Regions from separate parts of the Agrobacterium fabrum str. C58 genome, predicted to be linked through region 3. Evidence: predicted binding sites of a transcription regulator. Region 3 holds the regulator's gene; each other region holds the start of a gene.
What was found. The regulator PhoB, encoded in region 3, activates phosphate uptake and scavenging genes when phosphate is short. The targets are predictions, from matches to a motif close to TGTCATNNANCTGTCAT.
Positions count from the first base shown of each region.

Region 1: ATU_RS05670 (esterase-like activity of phytase family protein) is a predicted target of PhoB. The motif match lies at 1,148-1,164, and genes of this name have one in related genera.
Region 2: ATU_RS08100 (UDP-2,3-diacylglucosamine diphosphatase) is a predicted target of PhoB. The motif match lies at 925-941, and genes of this name have one in related genera.
Region 4: ATU_RS08850 (ceramide glucosyltransferase) is a predicted target of PhoB. The motif match lies at 1,134-1,150, and genes of this name have one in related genera.

Region 1 is NC_003062.2:1,139,007-1,141,209, reverse strand. It holds gene ATU_RS05675 (adenylate/guanylate cyclase domain-containing protein) at 71-1,099, shown strand; gene ATU_RS05670 (esterase-like activity of phytase family protein) at 1,244-2,203, shown strand, end outside.
Region 2 is NC_003062.2:1,633,034-1,635,236, forward strand. It holds gene ATU_RS08100 (UDP-2,3-diacylglucosamine diphosphatase) at 31-861, opposite strand; gene ATU_RS08105 (acyltransferase family protein) at 1,106-2,203, opposite strand, start outside.
Region 3 is NC_003062.2:421,075-423,277, forward strand. It holds gene pstB (phosphate ABC transporter ATP-binding protein PstB) at 1-160, shown strand, start outside; gene phoU (phosphate signaling complex protein PhoU) at 257-982, shown strand; gene phoB (phosphate regulon transcriptional regulator PhoB) at 1,015-1,698, shown strand; gene ATU_RS02050 (GcrA family cell cycle regulator) at 1,990-2,203, opposite strand, start outside.
Region 4 is NC_003062.2:1,789,366-1,791,568, reverse strand. It holds gene ATU_RS08850 (ceramide glucosyltransferase) at 1-1,048, opposite strand, end outside; gene ATU_RS08845 (DUF982 domain-containing protein) at 1,259-1,528, opposite strand; gene ATU_RS08840 (BON domain-containing protein) at 1,742-1,990, shown strand; gene ATU_RS08835 (DUF192 domain-containing protein) at 2,051-2,203, opposite strand, start outside.

The sequences.
Region 1 (2,203 bases), 720 kb from region 3:
TCGCATATCATCTGAACAGAAGCTTTGCCCGAAGGGAGCGCCGGCTTCCCTTTTCGAGATCAGAGCTGACATGAGAAAATTGCTGCCCATTCTGGATTACGTGGTGCTCTTCGTTGCCGTGGCCGGCGCCGGGGTGGCCTACGCCTTTCTGGAATATGGCGGCGGCGCGTTGATCGGCGCGACCTATGCGCTTTTCGCCTGCGCACCGATTCTCGCCTTTGAGCGCGGTTACATCTTGCCCGGCCTGTCGCGGCAGGTGAGCGCCTTGCCGACACCGGCCTATATCGCCGTCGGCCTCATCATCTATGCCATTCTCGTCTTCTGCGGCTTCGGGCTCGGTGGCACGATCCTGTGGCTCAGCGGGATATTTCCCGGCACCTGGAAACGGGCGGTGCATGCCGAAGTGCAGACGCTGATCTTCACGCTTATCGTCTGCGGCATCATCGTCTTCATCATGCGCGTGCGCGAGCTTCTCGGTCGCGATATCTTCATCGACCTCATTCTTGGGCGCTATCGCCGCCCGGTCAGCGAAGACCGCGTCTTCATCTTCATCGATCTCGTCGGCTCCACCTCCTTCGCCGAAACCCATGGCGATCTGAAGGCCCAGGAATTCCTCGGCGAAATCTTTGCCAGCTATGCCGCACCAGTGAGAAGACATGGCGGCGTCATCGACGATTACATTGGCGATGCCGCCATCATCACCTGGCCCTATCACATGGCGATCCGGCGGGCGGCCTGCGTGCGCTGCGTGTTCGACATCCAGGCGACCATGGAGGAAAAACGCGACATGTGGCTCTCCCGCTTCGGCGAAGTGCCACGCCTGCGTTTCGCCATCCATGGCGGGCCGGTCATCACGGCAGAAATCGGTGTCGATCACCACAAGATCACCTATTTCGGAGATACGGTGAACACGACATCCCGGCTCGAATCGCTGAGCAAGATGCTCGGCCATCCGGTGCTGATTTCCGCCGATCTCGCCCACCAGCTGGTGCTTCCGAAGGGCGTACGCAGCGAATATCTCGGCGAACATGCGGTGAAAGGCCGTGGCCAGACGCTCGGCGTCTGCACGCTCAGCCAATATCAGGCCCCTGCCGCATAAGGCTTATCGGCACCCGGAGGCTATTTGCCGGCGACGGCCCTCACAAAATTTCATCAAAGCTTCAAACGGCAATCACCTGCCTGTCATGCGGCGACCCTATCGCGTCAATCCTGTCTTCAACAGGTATTGAGAGGGGTCTCCATCATGAAGCACATTCTTTTTGCGTCCTGCGCCATCCTTGCGTTCGCCTCCATCTCGCACGCGGCCGAACAGGAATTCCCTGCAAAGCTGGTCTCCCACGCCATCCTGCCGGCGAACACCATCATCCCGGCGCCCACTGACGCGCCTGAACACCTCAAGACCTCCGCCAAGTTCACCACCGCCGACCGCAAGCGCGCGGAAGGTCTCGGCACCGTGCCGGGCAAGGACGGCGTGCGACTGACCGGTCTTTCCATGCCGTTTAACGGCCAGCCGATGCAGGGTTTCTCCGGCATCAAGGCGATGCCCGACGGCAGCTTCTGGAGCCTTTCCGACAATGGCTTCGGCTCCAAGCTCAATTCCAGCGACGCCATGCTGATGCTTCACCATCTGAAGTTCGACTGGGACGCCGGCAAGGTCAATGCGCTGGAGACCGTGTTTCTCTCCGACCCTGACATGAAGGCACCCTTCCCCATCGTTCTCGAAGGCTCCAGCAAGCGTTACCTGACCGGTGCGGATTTCGACGTCGAATCCATTCAGCCGGTCGCCGATGGTTTCTGGGTGGGCGAGGAATTCGGCCCCTATATCCTGAAATTCACCCGCGACGGCAAGCTGACCGATGTCATCTCCACCAAGGCCGGCGACATCGAGGTGAAGTCTCCCGATCATCCCACGCTCGCCCTGCCCGGCAACCCGACGCAGAAAATGCCGGCCTTCAACCTGAAACGATCTGGCGGCTATGAGGGCATGGCGCTCTCCAAGGACGGCTCGAAGCTTTACGGCCTTCTGGAAGGCCCGCTTTACATGGCCGATGGCCAGGTGGAGAAGACCGAAGACGGCGCGACCGCGCTGCGCATCATCGAACTCGACACCGCCAAGAAAGAATGGACCGGCCGCACCTGGCTCTATCCGCTGGCGCAGGGCGGCGAAGCCATCGGCGACTTCAACATGCTTGATGACAGCACC
Region 2 (2,203 bases), 1.2 Mb from region 3:
CCAGGTATCCCTTTAGCCCGCAGGTCCCAATCACGCCGCGTGCTTGCCGATCAGCCCCGGAATATTCACCGGCTCCATTTCATCCGAAGCATGTTCAGCGGTGGCTTCACTCGTCTGCATCCAGGTGATCAGCTCGAAGCTGCCATCGGCATTTTCGGCAATCGCCGTGCAGCTCTCCACCCAGTCGCCGGTGTTGATGTAGCGAATGCCGTCCATGTCTTCCATGATGGCGTGGTGAATGTGACCACAGATCACGCCGTCGACATTGTTGCGCCGCGCCTCGTCGGCCACCACGCGCTGGAACTCGCCGATGAAGTTGACGGCGTGTTTGACCTGCAGCTTGGCCCAGGCCGAGAACGACCAGTAAGGCAGGCCGATGCGGCGGCGCACGGCGGCGATGGCGATGTTGATGGCGATTGCCGCGTCATAGGCCCAGTCGCCGAGATAGGCGAGCAGGCGGGCGTTGCGCACCACCACGTCGAACTCGTCGCCGTGGATGACGAGATATTTCTTGCCGTCGGCAGCCTCGTGGATCATGCGCTCGGCCACTTCGATGCCGCCGAAATGCATGCCCGGAAATTCCCGCAGGAATTCGTCGTGATTGCCGGGAATGTAAACGATGCGGGTTCCCTTGCGGGCCTTGCGCAGCAGCTTCTGCACCACGTCGTTGCAGCCCTGCGGCCAGTACCAGCTGCGGCGCAGCCGCCAGCCGTCGACGATGTCGCCGACCATGATGATCGTCTCGGCCTCGTGGTATTTCAGGAAGTCGAGCAGGAAATCCGTCTTGGCCGCCTTGGAGCCAAGATGAACATCCGAAATGAAAAGCGTTCTGAACTGTCTGGTTTCGATTTGACCGGCCACGGATTTATTCCCCCTGTTCGGTTGCGTCCCTGCGGCTTTCTTACCTCTCAGAACCAGACTCGTGTTTCAGCAACATGACAGCGGCGGGTTTTTGTATGGAATATGACTGACGGCCTCACGAAAACGCGAATAACGCCCAAAGATTGCTCCGAATGTTTTCACATACTTCACAACCAACGGCGTCTTGGCTGCACCACAAATTTTTCTAACGCATACAGCGCCCCGGTAAGCCACGCCGAAAGTACTATGCCCGCGGTTCCGTTACCGCCGCTGATGGTGGAGCTTTCCTTTTGGCGATCTGAGAGCCAAGCTTTCGAAAGGGGTCCTCGATTGTGTTATAGAGTGTCCAAGAAAGCAGAACGATCACTGGAAAGCTGGCAAGCAATAAAAGAAGAGCGTAGGTCTGCGATACATTCTCGACACCAACGGTTCGCACATAGAGACCCAGCACGACGCTAAAAACAGGAATATGAATAAGGTAAGTAGAGTAGGACCAACTGCCCATTTTTGCGACCACGCCATTAAACGCGACAAGAGCACCGAAATGTCGCAAAATAGGGATGTTGAGATCTGTAAGCTTGCTTTCGTATGCTGCCAGCGCGAAAAACACTATCCAAATCAAAGCAACCCAAGTCGGCACAAACAAGAGCAAGAAGGCCGTAATCAACACAACATCCAAATAGACCTGTTTTCGGTACATCTTTTCCAGAACAAGACGGGACAGGATGCCAATAACGAAGTAGCTAATTATCTTGGGCAAGAACCCATTGTATTGCCATTCGAAGACCTGCTGGTGCGCGACCAACCACTGCATGCCGAGCAAAAGTAACGCGCCCAAGAGTGCAAAATTCATGTTTCGAATAAGCAGCGTAATGAGGAAGGGCGCGACCAGATAGAACTGCCATTCAAGACTGAGGCTCCAGGCTGGGGAAAGGATCGATGTACTGGAGAACGGCAGTAGGTTATCAGGAACTATCCCGTGCAGCATCGTCAGGTGAAGGCCGAGATGAGTCCAGAATTGGCCTTGTTGCTCGTCGAAACGAGCAATGCGCATATCACGGTTAAGAGCAAACGGGTATTCAACCCATGCCGCCTGGTAGAGATCAATTGTCGCAATCGCGATAAATAATGTAACGAGGTAGATTGGGAATATGCGGAACGCCCGCCGCGTAATATATGGAACGTAAGATTCCTGCTTGTTGATCATTAGGTGGGTGATGACAAAGCCACTGATGATGATGAAAACGTCAACCGGCGGCCCGCCGTCGAGAATTAAGTTCATGATCTTCGAAGGCACGAATGACAGAAAACCGTTTGTCCCAGCGCCCACGAGTTGCAGTGC
Region 3 (2,203 bases):
CGTCATCGTCACGCACTCCATGCAGCAGGCGGCGCGTGTTTCCCAGCGCACGGCCATGTTCCACCTTGGTCACCTTGTCGAAGAAAACGAAACCGACAAGATGTTCACCAATCCGGACGACCAGCGCACGCAGGACTACATCATGGGCCGCTTCGGCTGATCCTGGCCGGCGCTTTCTCGAAACCGAACAAGACTGGTGCCTCTGCCGTGCCCGCTTCCGGGCACGCGCATGCAGGCCAAGCCGGAGGACTAGACCATGACACAGACAACGACCCATTCGCATATTCTGTCTGCCTATGATGATGAACTGAAGTTTCTGACGCGTCGTATCGCCGAAATGGGCGGTCTTGCCGAGCAGATGTGCGGCGACGCCGTGCGTGCGCTCGTGAATTCCGATGCTGCGCTCGCGCAGAAAGTCATTTCGGACGATACCATTCTTGACCACGCTGAGCGCGAAATCGGCGACAAGGCGATTGTCACCATCGCCAGACGCCAGCCGATGGCGGCTGACCTTCGCGAAATCATCGGCACCCTGCGTATTGCCGCTGACCTGGAGCGCGTCGGTGATCTCGGCAAGAATACCGCCAAGCGCGTCATTGCGGTTGCCGGAACCGGCGTTCCGCGCAAGCTCGCCCGTGGCATCGAGCATCTGTCGGAACTGGCGCTGGTGCAGCTCAAGGAAGTGCTTGACGTCTATTCCACCCGATCCGCCGAGAAGGCCAATGCCATCCGCGAGCGCGACGAGGAAATCGACGCCATGTATACGTCGCTCTTCCGTGAGCTTCTGACCTACATGATGGAAGATCCGCGCAATATCACCACCTGCACGCATCTTCTGTTCTGCGCCAAGAACATCGAGCGTATCGGCGACCACGCCACCAATATCGCCGAGACGATCTATTACATGGCCACCGGCAGCCAGCCGGAGGGCGAGCGTCCGAAGGACGACAGTTCCAACACGCTCGGTTCGGTGACCGAGTAACAGACAGGCAGAGGCTTGTGCGGAGTTAGCATATGGTGCCGAAGATTGCAGTTGTGGAAGACGAGGAAGCGCTGAGCGTCCTGCTTCGTTACAATCTCGAGGCTGAGGGATACGACGTCGACACGATACCCCGTGGCGACGAGGCGGAAATCAGGTTGCAGGAGCGTATTCCGGATCTTCTCATCCTGGACTGGATGCTGCCTGGCGTCTCCGGCATCGAACTTTGCCGGAGGCTCAGAATGCGGCCGGAAACGGAACGCCTGCCCATCATCATGCTGACGGCGCGTGGCGAAGAGAGCGAGCGCGTTCGTGGCCTTGCCACCGGCGCCGACGATTATGTCGTCAAGCCGTTCTCGACGCCGGAACTCATGGCCCGCGTCAAGGCCATGCTGCGCCGGGCGCGTCCCGAGGTTCTGTCTTCGGTGCTGAAATGTGGTGATATCGAACTGGATCGCGAGACCCATCGCGTTCACCGCAAAAGCCGCGAAGTGCGCCTCGGCCCGACGGAATTCCGCCTGCTGGAGTTCCTGATGACCTCGCCGGGCCGGGTGTTCTCCCGCTCGCAATTGCTGGATGGCGTCTGGGGCCACGATATCTACGTCGACGAGCGTACCGTTGACGTGCATGTCGGACGCCTGCGCAAGGCGCTCAATTTCTCCCATATGCAGGATGTCATCCGCACCGTGCGTGGTGCCGGATATTCGATGGAAGCCTGAGAGGAACCGAACTGACGGTTCCTTTCAGCGCGACATACTCCAAAATCGAAAGGCCCGAAACCGGAATGGTGTCGGGCCTTTTCATTTTGAACCTTCCGCAAAGACGACAGCATCATCCCTTTGACAACTTGCCGATGGCTCGCAGAAATCCGGATTGCCGGGCGAAACCCGACGGCGGTGAGGAAAGCCTTGACGCTCTGCTGTCGCTGACCGGGAAGCGCGATACTTTTGTCACAAAAAAACGGGCCCGAAAGCCCGTAGTTTTTGAGTGTCAAATGCGTGCCGCAACACTCAAGCCTTACGGCGCTCGCTAACCGGCTGGTAGGCGAGCTTCGCATGGAACTTGCAATAGGGCGAAGATTCCAGCGCTTCACAACCGCAGAAATGGAAATCATCTTTCAAGGGGTCGCCGACCGGCCACTTGCAGGTGCGCTCCGTCAGTTCCGTCAGCGTCAGGCGACGGGAAATCGGGGTGACGACGTTTCTGGAAGGAACGTAATCGAGA
Region 4 (2,203 bases), 1.4 Mb from region 3:
CCCAGACGACGGGCATGATCAGGTCGCGGGCGATCATGGCCGGCAGCGTATAGAGCGACACTGGCCAGCCATTGAGGGCAGCGAGCGCCAGTTCCGGGCCGAACATGAGGGCTAGGACGACAGAGGCGGTCGCGGCGAGGTTCACATCCATCATGGCGGTGGCGGCAAGCGCGAAAAGAAGCGGCGGCAGCGCGCCGGTCAGGATTTCCGGTGCGAAATATTGCGGAAAGGTCACGCGTCTCAGCCGCGCCCAGCGGGTTTGGCGTGACCAGATTTCGCCGGCATGGCGCTGGCCGAGCGGTTGCTCGAACGGGGCGGAGACCAGATGCACCTTGCGGCCGGCGCTCCGCACCAGCTTCGTCGAGGCGGCGTCCTCGGCGATTTCGGCGGCGAGTGCGCGAATGCCGCCACGGTCCTCCAGGAACGGCTTGTTCCACAACATCGATTTGCCCTGTGCGAAACCGATGCCGATCGCTTCCGCTGCATATTGCCAGCGGCCCTGCGAGCCATTGAGGAAGGCGCATTCCACATTGGCCCAGAATCCCACAGGGCGGGAACCGAGCGGCGGAGAGCAGACCAGCCCGCTATCCGGCCGCCAGGCCGACATCATGGTGGCTATATAGGATTTCGGCATCAGCACGTTTGAATCGGCGAGAATCACCCATTCATATTTGGCGGCGCGCCAGCCCTTGACGCAATTGTTCAGCTTCGGATTGGCGCTGACGCGGTCGTCACCGATCAGCAATTGCATGGAGACCGAGGGAAATGCGGCGGCGGCTTTGCGGACTTCCGCGATCACGGGATCGAATTCGTCCGCGACGCAGAACAGCAACTCGTAATCCGGCCAGTCGAGCCCGAAGGCACGCGAGAGCGTCAGCGGCGTGAAGTTTTCGACGCCGCGTAGCGGCACCACCAGCGAGACCGGCGGCTTTTGCCGGACAAGATCGTTTTCCGCGTCCCGTCTCGTCAGTCGCCAGCCGGCGAGAACAATGCCGAGAAGATTGAAGGCGAGGAGCATAATTGCGCAAAGGGCAAAGACGGTTTCCATGCTGGCCAGTTCCACTCCCAAGCTTTCGGCGGTTCACCCGCCAATCGATTCCATGGAATTCGTCTCTGCCGATTATAACGTTTGCGTGACAGTTACATGTCATGATCGGCAGGCGGGAGGCTGCGCCGTGCATGAAAGCGCTGCGGGAGCCTCGCGCAAAGAAAAGCCCTTCATGAAGAAGGGCTCAATCATCATGACGGTCAGTGACTTTTAGTGGACGTTCAGGATATGGGCATGACTGCTTGCAACGAGAAACGATTCCCGTGCTATCTCGATGTCACATTTGCCGGCAATGGCATTGAGGCAGTTTCTGCGCGCTTCTTCATATTCAGGCCCATGTTCCTCGGGCCAGCGGTACATCAGCATGTCGAGCGCCACCAGCGGGCTGTAGATCTCCACGGCGACGCAAAGCGGCAGGTGGATGGCCACCGGTTTCATCCACGAGGCGTGGTGACACGGCTCTGTTCTGTTGATCAGCATGTCATTTTCCTCCCTGTTTCACGCGCCTTCATGGCGGTGTTTGCTCCCATGCGCGAAATGCTTGCCTCACGAAATGGTTCCCGATCACCTAAAATGTGATCGATAAGGGGGTTCCAATTTTCCAAGATGAATGGAAGATGAACAAATAGATGAACCGGAGATGAACAAAACCGCCCTTGGGGCGTTGTTGTGTCCATAAGAAGGAGAACGCATATGTTCAATTTGTCAGGCATTCAGGAAAGCTTCTTCGGAGACCGCATGGCTGGCGTATGCCAAGCAATCACGTCGGCGCTGGCCTTCGAATCGGGTCTCGAAAAGTCGCGCATTTCCGCAACCGTCGAAAATGACGTGATCTATCTGGAAGGCACGGCCGATTCGGTCGAGGCGATCGACATCGCCATCAATCTTGCCGCTTCCATCTCCAATTGCCGGATTTTGAGCCATATCGAGCCGGTTTACTAATTATTGCGCCAGCCGGGCGACAGGTCGTCCGGCTCATTCAGACACAATAACGTGGCAATGTTATTTCCGGTTGCCGATCTGCGCGCTGCGGACCATGTCGCCAGGCTTGATGCCATAACGTTTCGCGGCGCCGCCATTCAGCTCAAGCACAAATTTCACGGGCCCGCGGGAGCTGATGATCGCTTCCGAATGGGGAACCGCGTTTTCATGGAT